DNA from 3 places in the Nocardia sp. SSK8 genome. Region 3 is predicted to be linked to each of the others. Evidence: riboswitches for the same ligand, from Rfam matches in the RefSeq annotation. Region 3 holds a riboswitch; each other region holds the start of a gene.

Region 1 (5,584 bases), 190 kb from region 3:
TGGCCAGGGTGGCGGCGGCCGCGGCGACGACGATGAGGACCGTGCGGTGCGGACCGCGCCTGCCCGCCAGGGAGTTCGCGAGTTCGTCGCCGAGCTCGAGCAGCGGCAGCGACCGGGCGCACACGATCAGCGCGGGCACCGCCACGGCGAGGGCCGTACCGGCGAACCAGACGTGCATCCAGTCGCGATTGGCGAGACTGCCGGTGAGCCACATGGCGGCCGTATGTGCCTGGTAGGCATCGACTCTGGTCAGCACGAAGGCAATGGCCGAGGACAGCATGGCCGTCACCCCGATGCCGACGAGCACGAGCCGGTAGCCGTCGAGACCGTCCTTGGTCGCCACCACGACGATCAGCACCATCGCGACGAAGGCCCCGCCCAGCGCGCCACCGACCAGCCACAGGCCGGTACCGCCGAGCACCGCGCTCACCACCAGCGCGCCCAGCGAGGCGCCCGCGTTGATCCCGATGATCTCCGGACTGACCAGCGGGTTCGTCGCGATGCGCTGGAGAACGACCCCCGCCAGGGCGAACGCCGCGCCCACGCACAGCCCGGTCAGCACGCGCGGCAGCCGGTCGGCGACGACCACGTCGTATTCGATGAGCGTGCCGCCGCCACCGAGCACACGCAGCACATCGGCGGTCGTCAGCGGATAGTGCCCGACGGTCAGCGACCACGCCCCCACCGCCAGCGCCGCCGCGGTGAACAGCACGGTCAGCAGCGCGGACCGGCGCTGGACCCGCAGGACCACCCGCCGTCCCGGCGAGCGCAGCAGCAGGGTGTCGCGGGGCAGGACACGGGGTTCGGTGATCGTCACAGCGTCGCCACCTTCCGGTTGCGCACCAGGTACAGGAAGAACGGCGCCCCGGCGAACGCGGTGACGATGCCGACCTGGATCTCCTGCGGCCGCACCGCCACCCGGCCGACAATGTCGGCGAGCAACAGCAGGGTGGGCCCGAACAGGGCCGACCAGGCCAGCACCCAGCGGTAATCGGGACCGCCGACCGCCCGGGCGATGTGCGGGACGACCAGGCCGACGAACGCGATCGGCCCCGCCACCGCCACCGCCGCGCCCGCGAGCAGCACGACCGCGCCCGCCCCGGTGACGCGCACGGCGACGAGCCGTGTCCCGAGCGTGCGGGCCATGTCGTCACCGATGGCGATGGCGTTCAACGGCCGGGCCACCGCCAGCGCCAGCACCGCGCCCACAGCGACGAACGGCGCGACCGCCCAGACGGATTCGCTCTCGGCGCGGGCCAGGGACCCGACTACCCAGAACCGGAAATTGTCGAAGGTGGTGCGGTCCAGCAGGGTGACGGCCGTGGTGATCGAGGCGCACAGGGCGGTGCAGGCGGCACCGGCCAGCGCCAGCTTCACCGGTGTCGCACCACCGAATCCCAGTGATCCCAGGGTGTAGACGAACGCGGCGGCCACCGCGGCACCGAGGAAGGCGAACCAGAGGAATCCCGAGGTTGTTGTCACGCCCAGGGTGCCCATGGCCAGCACGATGGCCAGCGAGGCCCCGGCATTGACACCCAGCAGTCCGGGACCGGCCAGCGGATTGCGGGTCAGGCCCTGCATCACCACGCCCGCCAGGGCGAGCGCCAGCCCAGCGAGCAGGCCAGCCACCGTGCGCGGCAGCCGGATGTAGCGGACGATCCGGTCGGTGTCGGTGCCGCGGAAGTCGGTGAACGCCGCGACCGCGTCGTCGAACGCGAGCGGGTGCGCGCCGATCAGCACCGAGGCCACACAGACAGCGGCGAGCGCGGCACCGGCCAGGAGCAGGCCGGTGCCGCGGACGGTGCGGGTCACCGGCCGAACAAGCCGGGGTGGATCAGCTCGGCGACCAGTTCTGTCGCGTGCGCGATCCGGACACCGGCGGCCCGGTCCGCGAACAGGAACGGATGCACCGCGTTCGCGCGCACGGCGGTCATGTTCGCGAAGGCCGGATTGCCGACGAGCTTGTCGACCTGTGGCTGGGCGTCGGCGCGGGTGTAGGCGGCATCGCAGCACTGGCTGGTCAGGATGATGTCGGGGTCGCGGGCGATGAGGGCTTCCGCGCCGATCGGCACATTGCGGCGCTCGGTGAGATCGGCGAAGGCGTTCACCCCACCGGCGGCCTCGATGATCTGGGTGATGAAATCGATCCCGCCCGCGACAGTGTAGGACCCGTCGTCCTTGGGTGTGACGACCGCGACCCGCGGCCGGGGCGCGGCGGCGACCTTCGCGCGCACCGCCGCGATCCGCGCGCTCAATTGTGTGACCACCTCGTCGGCACGCCCGGCCACACCCCACAGCGCACCCAGGTCGCGCAGGTCGGCGTAGACATTGTCGAAGCGCACGGTCTTCGGGTCGATGGCCTCGTCGGCCAGTCCGTCCGCGCTCGGGCACAGCGGGCTCAGCACCCAGGTCCGCACGCCGAGGTCGTGCAGGCTGCCGCGGGTGCCGACGCTGTTCTGCGCGGAGGCCGCGAAGACGCCGTTGTAACCCGAGAGCACGAAATCCGGCTTTTTCGCGAGCAGTTCGTCGCGGCTGGGCAGCTTCTGGACGTAGTCCGACTTCGCCTGCGCGTCACGGTATTCGGGCAGGACCGCCGCGTCGAGGAACGCCGTCTGCACCAGCCGGTCGGTGACGCCGAGGGCGTGCGCGATCTCGATCGAGGGCTGGTAGGCGGCGTAGATGCGCTGCGGCGGGGAGTCGACGGCGACATCGATGCCGCAGTTGGCGCGGGTGACGGCATTCGCGCCGGTGGTGGCCGGTGCGGGTGACGGCGCGCAGCCAGCGGCGACAACCGCGCAGGCGATCAGCGCGCCGGTCCGTAGGCGCGCGACAACAGAACAGCTCAAGGTGACGGCCTTCCAGGTCCTCGTGGAATGGGTACTTCGTGGCCGTGGCCGGTCTCCTGGCTGACGGGATGGCGCGCGCCGGTTCAGCCTTCCCAGGGCATGCCCCAGTGGCCCCGGACAGCATCAGCCGCCCGGATCGATCCGTCACTTCCCGATCACAGTGGCGAGGGCCGCACCGGTTTCGCACCGATTTCCCGAACACCACGGCTCGGGGACTGTACCAAGATCGGAAATCGGATGGTCGGGTCGGCTGGTCGAATTGTCCGATCAGCGGGGGTTCGGGCAGGTCCCCTCGTACCGGGTGAGGCCGAGGCCGTTCTTGCCCTTGCTGCGCCCGACCGGTCCGTTCTTGGCCGAGCGGACCCAGGCACCGCCGGTGTCGAGGACGGGCATGCGTTCGCTGAACGCGCGGCTGTAGCGGGTGGTGCCGTCGACGGTGAGAATGCCGTCGCGCACGTCGATGTGGGCGACGGTAGCCCAGAAGGAGTTCTTGCCGTTGCCGATCAGCACGGTGATCTGGTCGGCATCGGCGCCCGGCAGCCCGTCAGGTCCGGGGCGGCCGTAACGCACCCGCACGCGGGGGCGGCCGAAGGTATCGATGGCGCCCGCGCCGTTGTCGACGGACTGGTACACGTTGAGCAGCAGATCCCCGTTCTCGGTGGGGCGCACGATCACCTGTTCGGTGGCGGGGCGGCCGTGCGCGCCGGGGCCGCGGGAATCGCCCTGGTGGTGTAGGAACGGCCAGACGGCGAGATCGCCCTGGTGGCCCTTCTCGCCACTGATCACCACGTAGTCGCCGGTTATCTCGTTACGGCAGAAGAAATAGACGTCCAGATCGCCCTTGCCGTACCGGGTGACGCGGCCGTCGGGGGCGTAACTCGCACCGCGGCCGTCCCATTCGAGGCCGACGGTGAGGACGTAACCGGGGTCGCCTTTGCGCAGGTCGATGCTGGCGCGGCGGTCGGGTGTGTCCTTGGTGAGGACCACGTCGACCTTGCGCAGATCGATCTGGGGTGTAGCCGGAACCGGCGGTGGCGCAACAGGTTGCGAAGGCGCGGCGAGCTGCGGCGACGCGGCGGGTTGCGGCGACGCGACAACCTCAGTGGGATCCTCGTCGACGACGATCCCGTGTTCGGTCGCGAAGGCCGCGAGTCCCGCACTGTATCCCTGCCCGATCGCATCGAGCCGCCACCCGCCACCGCGCCGGTACAGCGCCACCGCCTGCAACACCGTCTCACTGGTCAGATCCGGCGGGGTGAAGGTCATCGACTCGCCCACCCCCGCGACGCTCACCCGCAATCCGCTGACCTCGCCGAACCGGATGCCCTGTGCCTCGGTACTGCCCGCGATCACCACCCGGTGGATGTCCGCGGGCAGCGCCGCGAGGTCCACCGACACCACCGCGTCGGACTCCATCCGCACCCCCGGCGCGACCGGATTGTTGAAGAACACGAAATCGGCGTCGGAGCGCACCGTCCCGTCGGCGGTCAGCAGCACCGCGGACACATCGACCGCCCCCGCCGGGTCGTCGAGGTCGAGCCGGATCGTGTACCGGTGCTCCCCCAGGTCGGTCTTTGATCCCTTGGCCACCTCGACCACCGTCGCCGCGCTCATGCCCCTACCTCCGTCGACCGGATGACCGCACCAGGCGGATTCGTTCGACAGGGTACCCGCGTCCCGCGTCCGGAGCGGGGTTCCGATCCGTCTCCGCCGACAACCCCACCGGCCCGAACAGCCCGTTCACCAGTCCGCACCACCACGGCGCCCGGCGATCTGTTGGCTCCGGTCACAGGATCCGCGGCGATCGGTGGCGAGGTGGGCCGGGCTGACGTTCACTGGTCGGCATGAACGTCCGTGAACTGATCGACCGCAAGGGCGGTCGCCGGATCTCGGTGGTGGTGCCCGCGCTCGACGACGAGGACACGGTCGCCGGAGTGGTCGCCTCGGTCCGCCCGCTGCTCGGCGGGCTGGTCGACGAACTGATCGTGCTCGACGCGGGCTCCACCGACCGCACCATCGCGCGAGCCAGGGCGGCGGGTGCCGCCGTCTACACCCGTGAGGAAGCATTGCCCGACATCGCCCCGCGCCCGGGCAAGGGCGAGGTGCTGTGGCGTTCGCTTGCCGTGTGCACCGGCGACCTGATCGTCTTCCTCGACGCCGATTTGGTGGAACCGGACCCGATGTTCGTGCCCACCCTGCTCGACCCGCTGCTCACCGACCCGGGCCTGGCCCTGGTGAAGGGCTATTACCGGCGACCGCTGGCCGGAGGCGTCGACCCCGACGGCGGCGGCCGGGTCACCCAGCTCGTCGCGCGGCCCCTGCTCACGGCCCTGGCGCCCGCGCTGGCCGAGATCGTGCACCCGCTCGGCGGTGAATACGCCGCCACCCGGAGCTTTCTCGGCGAGATCTCCTTCGCCAGCGGCTTCGGCGCCGAGATCGGCATCCTGCTCGACTGCTGGCAGCGGCGCGGCCTGTCCGCGATCACCCAGGTCGACCTGGGTGTCCGCGTGCACCGGCACCGCTCCACGCACGAGCTGGCGGTGATGAGCAGGCAGGTGGTGGCGACCCTGCTGGACCGGCTCGGCATCCGCGACTCCGGCATCGGGCTGGTGCAGTTCCTGCCCAGTGACGACGGCTGGCGCCGCACCCCCTCGGAGGTCAGCCTGACCGACCGCCCACCGATGGCCCGGCTCATCGCCACCCACCGCGACATCGCCTGACACACAACAAGCGCCGGT
Region 2 (5,584 bases), on a different contig from region 3:
AGGCGCCGCCCGCCGGCCGTTCCTGCGACGATGCGGGTCATTCCGACTCGCGCGCAGCCAGTTCCACCAGCAGGTCGCCGCCCTCGACCTGCTGCACCTTGGCGGTGGCGATGCGGCCGACCACGCCTCCGCGCGGCGCGGTGATGGCGGCTTCCATCTTCATGGCCTCGATGGTGCCGATGGTGTCGCCCGCGTGGATCTCGTCGCCCTCGGCCACGGCCAGGGTGACCACACCGGCGAACGGCGCGGCGATATGGCCGGGGTTGTTCTTGTCGGCCTTCTCCGCGACCGGGACCTCCGAGGCGATCGAGCGGTCCCGCACCGCGATCGGGCGCAACTGCCCGTTCATGATGCACATGACCGTGCGCATGCCCTTCTCGTCCGGTTCGGAGATGGCCTCCAGGCCGATGAGCAGGGTGACGCCCTTCTCCAGCTGGACCCGGTGTTCCTCACCGCGGCGCAGGCCGTAGAAGAACTGGTTCTCCGACAGCCCGGTGGTGTCGCCGTACTTCTCGCGGTGGGTGCGGAATTCGGCGGCCGGGCCGGGGAACAGCAGCCGGTTGAGGGTGTCGCGACGCTCCAGCGAGGAACCGTCGAGACCCTTCTGATCGGCCGGGGTCAGCGGAACCTCGGGCTTGGGCTCGTTGCGCCCCGCGAGGGCCTTGCTGCGGAACGGTTCCGGCCAGCCACCGGCCGGGGTGCCGAGTTCGCCGCGCAGGAAGCCGATCACCGAATCCGGGATGTCGTAACGGCCCGGGTCGGCGGCGAAGTCCTCGATCTCGACCCCGGAACCGACCAGCGCCAGCGCGAGGTCACCGACGACCTTCGATGACGGGGTCACCTTGATCAGGCGACCGAGCAGCCGGTCGGCCGCCGCGTACTTGGCCTCGACCTCCTCGAACCGGTCACCCAGCCCGAGCGCGATGGCCTGCTGACGCAGGTTCGACAGCTGACCACCCGGGATCTCGTGGGTGTACACACGCCCGGTCGGCGCGGGCAGACCCGACTCGAACGGCGCGTACACCTTGCGCAGCGCCTCCCAGTACGGCTCCAGATCGCAGACGTTCTGCAGGTTCAAGCCGGTGTCACGCTCGGTGTGCGCGGTCGCCGCGACAATCGCCGAGAGCGCGGGCTGCGACGTAGTACCCGCCATGGCGGCCGAAGCACCGTCGACCGCGTCCGCCCCCGCCTGCCACGCGGCCAGGTAGGTGGCCAGCTGACCACCCGGGGTGTCATGGGTGTGCACATGCACCGGCAGATCGAAGTTGCTGCGCAGCGCCGTCACCAGTTTCGCCGCCGACGGGGCACGAAGCAGTCCGGCCATGTCCTTGATCGCCAGCACGTGCGCGCCCGCGTCGACGATCTGTTCGGCCAGCTTCAGGTAGTAGTCGAGGGTGTAGAGCTGCTCGTTCGGGTCGAGCAGATCACCGGTGTAACTCAGCGCGACTTCCGCGACGGCGGTCCCGGTTTCGCGCACGGCGTCGATGGCCGGGCGCATCTGGTCGACATTGTTGAGCGCGTCGAAGATCCGGAAGATATCGATCCCGGTGGTCGCCGCCTCGGAGACGAACGCGCGGGTGACCTGCTCCGGGTACGGGGTGTACCCGACGGTGTTGCGCCCGCGCAGCAGCATCTGCAGGCAGATGTTCGGCACGGCCTCGCGCAGCGCGGCGAGGCGCTCCCACGGGTCCTCGTGCAGGAAGCGCAGTGCCACATCGTAAGTCGCACCACCCCACGCCTCGATCGAGAGCAGCTCGGGCGTCAGCCGCGCGACGTGCCCGGCCACACCGAGCAGACCGTTGGTGCGCACGCGGGTCGCCAGCAGCGACTGGTGCGCGTCACGGAAGGTGGTGTCGGTGACGCCGAGTGCCTTCTGCTCGCGCAGCGACCGCGCGAAACCCTCGGGCCCGAGGGTGAGCAGGCGCTGACGCGACCCGTCCGGGGGCGGCAGCGTCATATCCAGGGCGGGCAGCTTGTCGTACGGGTACACCGTGGTCGGGCGCTCGCCGTGCGGCTTGTTGACGGTCACGTCGGCGAGGTAGCTCAGGATCTTGGTGCCACGGTCGGCCGAGGCGCGCGAGGTGAGCAGCTGCGGGCGCTCGTCGATGAACGAGGTGGTGACCCGGCCCGCCTGGAAATCGGGGTCGTCGAGCACCGCGAGCAGGAACGGGATATTGGTCGTCACGCCACGGATGCGGAACTCGGCCAGCGCGCGCTGGGCGCGGGCGGCGGCGGCGGGCAGGTCGCGGCCGCGGCAGGTGAGCTTGACCAGCATGGAGTCGAAGTAGGCGCCGATCTCGGCACCCAGGTTCGCGCCGCCGTCGAGACGGATACCGGCACCGCCGGGCGTGCGGTAGGCGGTGATGCGGCCGGTGTCGGGACGGAAGCCGTTGGCCGGGTCCTCGGTGGTGATCCGGCACTGCAGCGCCGCGCCGCGAATCGACACGGTGTCCTGGCTCAGGCCCAGGTCGGCCAGGGTCTCGCCCGCCGCGATGCGCATCTGGGCCTGCACCAGGTCCACATCGGTGATCTCCTCGGTCACCGTGTGCTCGACCTGGATGCGCGGGTTCATCTCGATGAACACGTGGTTGCCGCGCTCGTCGAGCAGGAACTCCACCGTGCCCGCGCAGCTGTAGCCGATCTGGCGGGCGAAGGCCACCGCGTCGGCGCAGATGCGTTCGCGCAGTGCGGGATCGAGGTTCGGCGCGGGGGCGAGCTCGATCACCTTCTGGTGGCGGCGCTGCACCGAACAGTCGCGCTCGAACAGGTGCATGACATTGCCGTGCTGGTCGGCCAGGATCTGCACCTCGATGTGGCGCGGGTTCACCACGGCCTGCTCGAGGAATACCGTCGGGTCACCGAAGGCCGATTCGGCCTCGCGCGAGGCCGCTTCGATCGACTCGCGCAGCTGCTCGGGCGCGGCGACCCGGCGCATGCCACGGCCACCACCACCGGCCACGGCCTTGACGAAGATCGGGTACTCGAGCTCGGTGGAGGCTGCCAGCAGCGCCTCGATATCGGCCGAGGGCTCACTGGACTTCAGCACCGGCAGGCCCGCGGTCCGCGCGGCCTCGATCGCGGTGGCCTTGTTGCCCGCCATCTCGAGCACCTCGGCCGAGGGGCCGATGAAGGTGATGCCCTCGCGCGCACAGGCCGCGGCCAGATCGGGATTCTCCGACAGGAAGCCGTATCCCGGGTAGATCGCGTCGGCACCGGCCGACTTGGCCGCCTCGACGATCGCCTCGATCGAGAGGTAGGCCCGCACGGGGTGACCTTCCTCACCGATCTGATACGACTCGGCCGCCTTGAGGCGGTGCACGGAGTTGCGATCCTCATACGGGAACACCGCGACCGTTCCGATGCCTAGTTCGTAGGCGGCGCGGAAGGCGCGGATGGCGATCTCGCCGCGATTGGCGACCAAGACTTTCGAGAACATTGGCCTACGGTACCCGGCGCGTGAGCGGGGTTCGGCACGCCAGGTGACTTCGCCATGATCTTCACACCCGATGCCCCCCGACCTGCGAAGTCGCGGTAATCGGGCCGTCACATCTCACCGTGCGGGGCCGGGGCCGGTGCGGTCGGCGGCGGGTCCCCCGACACGCAGGTCAGGCCCCTGTTCCGGACGTCCGGGTGAGCGCGGGGCCGCGACCCCCTATGCTGGTGGGCGCAGCTGGTTCGCCTGCGCGGTGGAAGAGTCGGAGCCCCGACCTCCCGCGCCGGTGTCGAAGCCCGCCGCCGGTTCTCCGGCGCCGGGTGAGAGGGAACCCGGTGAGAATCCGGGACTGTCCCGCAGCGGTATGCAGGAACGACCGCCGTCATCACGCACTGGACCCCGTGTCTGGGAAGCGACGGCCAGTAGGTCGGTCGACACACACGACCGGTGCCCGCGAGTCCGAAGACCTGCCGACTGTGCCGGATACGCCGTATCCGGCGGCCACCGCCTCGTGGATCGGGCGCGCGGACCACCCACAGACCAACACCGACCGTGCCCCGCACGACCGGTCGACAGTCCGGCGGTTGGCGTCTGCCCGCATGGTGAGGGCCGTCCGTACCGCACTGGAGAAACTTCCGTGACTGTTTCGCACACTCCTTTCACCGCAACGGTTCTCGGTCTGCCCCGGGTGGGCCCGAACCGGGAACTCAAGCGCGCGACCGAGGCCTACTGGGCGAGCCGCGCCGACGCGGGCCACCTGCACACCGTCGGCCGGGAGCTGCGCCGCGCCCAGCTGCTCGCGCTCCGCGAGGCGGGCCTGGACTCGGTGCCGGTGGGCACCTTCTCCTACTACGACCAGGTGCTCGACACCGCCGTCCTGCTCGGCGCCCTGCCGCCGCGGGTGGCCGGGATCGAGGACCCGCTGGACCGCTACTTCGCGGCCGCGCGCGGCACCGACACCGTCGCCCCGCTCGAGATGACCAAGTGGTTCGACACCAACTACCACTACCTGGTCCCCGAGATCGACGCCGCGACCGTCTTCTCGCTCAACCCCGAGAAGCTGCTCGCCGAGCTGGCCGAGGCGATCGAGCTGGACGTCCCCGCCCGCCCGGTGGTGGTCGGCCCGATCACCTTCCTGAAGCTGGCCAAGACCGCCGACGGCGCGGCCCTGGACCGGTTGCCCGAGCTGGTCGCCCGCTACAGCGACCTGCTGACCCAGCTCGCCGACGCGGGCGCGCAGTGGGTGCAGATCGACGAGCCGGTGCTGGTCACCGACCTCACCGACGCCGAGGTCGCCCTCGTGCGCGACACCTACACGAAGCTCGCGGCGGTGCCGCAGCGCCCGGCGATCCTGGTCGCCACCTACTTCGGGCACCCCGACGCCGCCCTGGGCGCGCTGGCCGCCACCGACATCGAGGGCGTGGCCGTCGACTTCACCGCGGGCACCCGGGTGGCCGATCTCGCCGCGCTGCCCGCGCTGGCGAACAAGCTGGTCGTGGCGGGCGTCGTCGACGGCCGCAATATCTGGCGCACCGATCTCGACGCCGCGCTGAGCACCCTGGGCACCCTGCTGGGCAGCGCGGGCTCGGTGGCCGTGTCCAGCTCGTCCTCGCTGCTGCACGTGCCGTACTCGCTGACCCCCGAGACCGGCCTGGACGAGCGGCTGCGCTCGTGGCTGGCCTTCGGCGCCGAGAAGGTCGCCGAGGTGCGGGTGCTGGCGACCGCGCTCACCACCGGCACCGACGCCGTGGCCGCCGAACTGGCCGCCGCGCGCGACGCCGCCGAGTCGCGGCGCACCGATCCGCGCCTGCACGTCGAGCAGGTTCGGGCCCGCCTCGCCGCCCTCGACGAGGCCGACCTGACCCGTCTGCCCGCCGACGAGCGCCGCGCCCTGCAGCGCGAGCACCTCGATCTGCCGCTGCTGCCGACCACCACCATCGGCTCCTACCCGCAGACCTCGGCCATCCGCCTGGCCCGGGCGGCGCTGCGCAAGGGTGAGATCGACGAGGCCGAATACGTGCGCCGGATGCGGGCCGAGATCGCCGACGTGATCACCCTGCAGGAGAAGCTGGGCCTGGACGTGCTGGTGCACGGCGAGCCCGAGCGCAACGACATGGTGCAGTACTTCGCCGAGCTCCTCGATGGTTTCGC
Region 3 (5,584 bases):
ACCTTCGTGGCGGGCATCGCGGGCTGGTACATGGTGCGTCATGCCCGCAGCGGCGACCCCGACCGGCTCGAGGAAGCGCGCACGCTCTGGCGCCCCGCCGCGCGCGCCGCACTGTGGGTCGTCGCGGCCTCGGTCGTGGTGGTCGGGGTGACCGGTGACATCCAGGGCAAGATCATGTTCCAGCAGCAGCCGATGAAGATGGCCTCGGCGGAATCGCTGTGCCACACCGAGACCGACCCCGACTTCTCGATCCTCACCGTCGGCACACACAACAACTGCGACAGCGTCACCCACGTGCTGAAGGTGCCCTATGTGCTGTCCTACCTGGCCGAGGGGTCCTTCACCGGGGTCACCCTGCAGGGCGTGGAGGATCTGCAACGGTCCTATGTCGAGCAGTACGGGCCCGGCGACTACCGGCCCAATCTGTTCGTCACCTACTGGTCGTTCCGCGCGATGGTCGGCCTGCTGGCCGGTTCGGTGCTGCTGCTCATCGCCGGGTTCTGGCTGACCCGCGGTGGCCGGGTGCCGGACAAACGCTGGTTCGCCTGGCTGAGTCTGCTGGCCATCCCGACCCCGTTCCTGGCCAACAGCGCGGGCTGGGTGTTCACCGAGATGGGCCGTCAGCCCTGGGTGGTGGTGCCGAACCTGACCGGCGACCGCACCATCCGGATGACGGTGGCGCAGGGCGTCTCCGACCACGCCCCCGGCACGGTGGTGTTCTCCCTGATCGTGTTCACGCTGCTCTACGGCGCGCTGGCGGTCGTCTGGTACTACCTCATGCACCGCTATATCGTCGCCGGGCCGGACCCGATGCCCGCCGAGCACGACGAACCCGACGACGGTGGCGGTGGTGGTGGGCGACATCGCGCCGAACCCGTCGAGCCCCTGTCGTTCGCGTACTAGGAGCCCGGAATGAGCCTGCAACAGTTCTGGTTCGTGCTCGTCGGTGTCCTGTTCACCGGCTACTTCGTGCTCGAGGGCTTCGACTTCGGTGTCGGCATGCTGATGCCGATCCTGGGCAAGGGCTCCGATATCCGGCGGCGGGTCGTGCTCAACACCATCGGCCCGGTCTGGGACGGCAACGAGGTCTGGCTGATCACCGCGGGTGGTGCGTTGTTCGCGGCGTTCCCGGAGTGGTACGCGAGCATGTTCTCCGGCTTCTATCTGGCGCTGCTGCTGTTGCTGGTGGCGCTGATCCTGCGGGTATGCGCGATCGAGTACCGCGCCAAGATCAACGATCCGACCTGGCGGGCCTGGTGCGATATCGGCATCGGCATCGGGTCCTGGATCCCGGCACTGGCCTGGGGCTGGGTCTTCGCCAATCTGGTGCGCGGGGTGCCGCTCGACGCCGACCGCCAGATCGTCGGCTCGGTGTGGGATCTACTCAGTCCCTACGCGCTGCTCGGCGGCGTGACCACCGCGATCCTGTTCGCCCTGCACGGCGCGATCTTCCTGACCCTCAAGACCGGCGGCGAGGTCCGCGCCGACGCCAGGAAGACCGTCCGCGTGCTGTTCGGCCCGGCGGTGGTGATCGTCGGCGCGTTCGGGTTGTGGACCCAGCTCGCCTACGGCTCCGGCTGGACCTGGGCGGCGCTGGGCGTGGCGGTGGCCGGGCTCGTGCTGGCCGGGGCCGCCACGGCGGCGAGCCGCGACGGCTGGGCCTTCGTCGGCACCACGCTCACCGTCATGTCGGCGACCGTGCTGCTGGTCGGCTCGCTGTACCCGAACGTCATGCCCTCCACCCTCAGCCCGCTCTACGACCTCACCATCGACAACGCCTCGTCGAGCCACTACACCCTGCAGGTGATGAGCTGGGCGGCCGTGCTGGCGACGCCGGTGGTGCTGGTGTACCAGGGCTGGACCTACTGGGTGTTCCGCAAGCGGCTGACCGTCGAGCACATTCCGGCGCCGACCGGTCTGCCACTGTCCGAACCCCCGCGCTGAGCGCGCCGCGACATTCGCCCGGCAATTCGCCGAGCACCCGCCGAAAAACTGGGTGGCAAATATTTGGCGACTATCCATGCGTGGTCATAGCCGAACGCGCAATCGTGCCGATAGAGTCGGATCGAAATCAGCTTCGGCGCAATTGAGCGAAAGGTGAAACCCGGCTCCGCACAACAATCACCGGTTGACGGCCGAATTCCCCGCCGACGGGATCCCGCGGCCGCGCAGCACGATGAAGGGATGCGCGCAATGACCCGATCACATCGCGACGAGCACGACGAACGATCCCGCACGCGCGCGATCGACCTGCACGTGTGGCGGGAGGTGACGAGAATCCGGACCGAATGGCTGATCGACCACCACCTGACCCCCGCGCAACGGCACGCGAGTATCGACGAGGAATCCGTCGAATTGACCGCCCGCATCACCACCTTCGAATCCGTCGTGCTCGACGATCTCGTCGACCGCTGGAAAGCCGCCTACGGCTGGGCTATCCCCGGCGATGCCATGCCATTGGGCAAGCTCACCGCGTTGGCCAGGGCCGACGCCCGCTCGGCGGTGCTGTGCGACAACCTCTACGCCCATATTCCCCCGGCGCTCATCGCCGAACGGCACGCCGCCACCGCCGCGGAGGCGACCCGGAAACGCCGCCGCAGCGCGCCCGCGCCGCAACGCTGGCGCAGCCGTTCGGTGACCATCGCCCCCGCCACCGAAATGGTGGTGATGCGCACCTGGGGCATCGTCCGTTCCTGTGATTTCACCGAACTCGCCTGCGCGCTGATCCAGGTCCAGTCCGACGACGGGATGCCCATTCCGGTGTCACCGCTGGATCCGCTGGCCGAGCAGATGGCGGCGGTCATCCACGATCAACTCGTCGAGGAGGGATTGCCGCCTATTTGATATTCAGCTATTCCTCCGCAATTCGATACCCGCGACGGCGCGAACAATTACCGGGCCTGGGGAAGGACACCGGGACAGCGCGGCGGCGGCGAATGGCACAGGGCCGCAGCGGGGATCGGCGCACACCGTCCGGCGACGGCGTATGCGTAGGATGTCGGCTGTCCGCAGGGAAGACCGGTGCGAGTCCGGGGCTGTCCCGCAACTGTGAGGCTCGTCCGAGCCGAAGCCAGATACCTGCGGACGCAGAAGTGACCAACGGTCGTGATCACGTGGGTATTGATCGACGCGCCGGATCGAGCCACCTCCGGGGGCCTGTTTCCGCATGTCCTCATCGCGTGAGAGCAACACGCGATAGGAGCCGCACATGCCGTCCTCGACGCTGCGTCGCAGGACCTTCCTGCTCGGTGGCGCGCTCGCCGCGGGCGCCGCCCTGACCGGGTGCACCCGGTCCTCGGCCGACGGCGAGGGTGCGGTCGACACCTTCACCGCGGCCTTCCAGGGTTCGGGCGCGGGCGAGGGCATCGATCCGGGGGTGAACACGCTGTTCATCGACGAGGCCCGGATGAAGTCCGTCTACGACGGGCTCTTCGAGATCGACGAGACGATGACCCCGATCCCCCGCCTGGCCGTCGACGCCGAACCGAATGCCGACGGCACCCGGTGGCGGATCGCGCTGCGCGACGCGCGCTGGCACGACGGGCAGGCGTTCACCGCCGAGGATGTGCTCTACACGTTCTCGCGGGTGCTCGGCCCGCCGCAGCGCCGCCCGTTCATCGCCGCGTCCGCGCTGGCGAACCTCGATCTGCGACAGAGCCGCGCCGTCGACGCCCACACCGTCGAGCTGGCCCTCACCGAGCCGTCGTTCGAGTTCCTGATCGCCCTGTCGGCGTACGGGACCAAGATCGTGCAGAACGGCGCCACCGATTTCGACCGGCCGGTGGGCACCGGCCCGTTCGTCTTCGAATCCTTCGAGGCCGGAAAGCAGTTCGTCGCCACCGCCAACGAGCACTACTGGGACGGTGCCCCGGCGATCCGCCGGTTGCGGATCGTGAGCGCCGAGTCCGACGCGCGCCTGTCGGCGGTGCAGAGCGGCGAGATCGACTACGCCGACAATCTCACCCCCGCTGCCGCCCGGACCTTGCAGGGCAGGCGCGGCCTGTCCCTCGCGGCGACCCCGAACAGCGGGATCTACTTCTTCGCCATGAAGACCGATCGCGCGCCGTTCGACAATCCCGATGTGCGCCGGGCCGTCATGCGGATGCTCGACCGCGACGAGCTGGTCAAGGTCGCCCTGGAGGGTCAGGGCGAGGTGTCCAACGATGTGTTCGGCAAGGGGTTCCAGTACTACGCGGATCTGCCGCAGCACACCTACGACCCCGACGAGGTGGGCAGGCTGTTGCGGCGCGCCGGGGTGCGCGACCTGTCGTTCGACCTGTTCACCGCGCCGGTCGCGCACGGATTCGTCGAAGCCGCGCGGCTTTTCGCCGAGCACGCGGGTCGCTGCGGCGTGCGGGTGAATGTGGTGCTCGGGTCGAAGGACACCTACTACACCGACGCGCTGTCGACCGGGCAGCTCACCATGGGCCAGTCCGGTCCGCTGGCGATCCCGAACCACTTCGCCTCGCGCCTGCTCAGCGACTCGCCGCAGAACCGCACCAAGTGGTCGGACCGGGAGTTCGACGCCCTCTACGCCAAGGCGCAGGCCACGCCGGGCGAGCAGGACCGGGCCGCGATCTACCGGACGATGCACGAGATCCTGCACGACCGGGGCGGATTCGTGTTCTTCGGCACCACGCCGTGGAACAGCGCCGCGCGTGACCGCTTCGCGCAGCTGCCCGCGGCCGTGCCGAACTCGCACGGCTGGGCCCGCTTCGACCGGGTGAGCCCCCGATGACCGGCCTGGACGCGGCGCGGGCGCGGTACTGGATCGAGCGCTGGGATCGTCAGCAGGAGCACTACATGCCCGATCGCGAGCAGCGTTTCGAGGTGATCGGCGATGTGCTCGACGAGCTGCGCGACCGCGACGACCTGCTGATCGTCGACCTCGGCGTGGGCCCGGGCACGCTGGCCCAGCGCCTGCTGGACCGGTTCCCCGCCGCCCGGGTGGTCGGAGTCGACGCCGACCCGCTGCTGCTGGGCCTGGCCGACCTCGCGCTGGGCTCGTCCCGGTTCCGCACGGTCGCCGCCGATCTGCGCGCGGACGGCTGGCTGGAGGCCCTCGACCTGGACCGCGAACCCGACGCGTTCGTCAGCACCACGGCGCTGCATTGGATGAACCGGGAACCGTTGCGCCAGCTCATCCGGACCTGTGCGGCGGCCCTCGAGCCGGGCGGGCTGTTCATCGACGGCGATCACCTCTACGAAGGCCGGGACGGGACGCGGCTGGACGCACTGGGCAAGGCCATGACCGTCCGGCGGGCCCGGCGGCAGGGCACGGCCGAGGCCGAGGACTGGGCCCAGTGGTGGGACGCGGTCGCGCAGGCTCCCGAGCTGGCCGAGCTGGTGCGGGTGCGCGACGGCGGATTCGAGCACACGGTGCACGACAAGCCGACCGTGCACGATTACGTCGGCTTCGCCAGGGCGGCAGGCTTCGCCGAGGCCGGAACGGTGTGGCAGTACGGCGACGACCGTGTCGTGGTCGGTATCCGGTAGCGCCGGTGCGCGAGTCGAGCCCGTTCGCCCGGTTCCTGCTGCGCCGCACGGTCATCGGGGCCGGGCAGCTCGGCGTCCTGGTGGTGCT

Evidence for each region. Region 3 has a riboswitch for cobalamin ahead of WA675_RS06170 (ABC transporter substrate-binding protein). Riboswitches for the same ligand answer to the same signal wherever they lie in the genome.
Region 1: linked by a shared signal. The riboswitch ahead of WA675_RS05240 (ABC transporter substrate-binding protein) and the one ahead of WA675_RS06170 (ABC transporter substrate-binding protein) in region 3 are both predicted to bind cobalamin.
Region 2: linked by a shared signal. The riboswitch ahead of metE (5-methyltetrahydropteroyltriglutamate--homocysteine S-methyltransferase) and the one ahead of WA675_RS06170 (ABC transporter substrate-binding protein) in region 3 are both predicted to bind cobalamin.

Annotation. Positions count from the first base shown of each region.
Region 1 covers NZ_JBAGKD010000002.1:387,460-393,043, reverse strand. The annotation lists gene WA675_RS05250 (FecCD family ABC transporter permease) at 1-817, opposite strand, end outside; gene WA675_RS05245 (FecCD family ABC transporter permease) at 814-1,812, opposite strand; gene WA675_RS05240 (ABC transporter substrate-binding protein) at 1,809-2,846, opposite strand; cobalamin riboswitch at 2,876-3,067, opposite strand; gene WA675_RS05235 (TerD family protein) at 3,114-4,460, opposite strand; gene WA675_RS05230 (glucosyl-3-phosphoglycerate synthase) at 4,691-5,566, shown strand.
Region 2 covers NZ_JBAGKD010000001.1:473,285-478,868, reverse strand. The annotation lists gene rsmD (16S rRNA (guanine(966)-N(2))-methyltransferase RsmD) at 1-41, opposite strand, end outside; gene WA675_RS02150 (pyruvate carboxylase) at 38-3,436, opposite strand; cobalamin riboswitch at 3,720-3,922, shown strand; gene metE (5-methyltetrahydropteroyltriglutamate--homocysteine S-methyltransferase) at 4,071-5,584, shown strand, end outside.
Region 3 covers NZ_JBAGKD010000002.1:580,929-586,512, forward strand. The annotation lists gene WA675_RS06155 (cytochrome ubiquinol oxidase subunit I) at 1-903, shown strand, start outside; gene cydB (cytochrome d ubiquinol oxidase subunit II) at 913-1,944, shown strand; gene WA675_RS06165 (hypothetical protein) at 2,194-2,844, shown strand; cobalamin riboswitch at 2,970-3,100, shown strand; gene WA675_RS06170 (ABC transporter substrate-binding protein) at 3,209-4,738, shown strand; gene WA675_RS06175 (class I SAM-dependent methyltransferase) at 4,735-5,496, shown strand; gene WA675_RS06180 (ABC transporter permease) at 5,502-5,584, shown strand, end outside.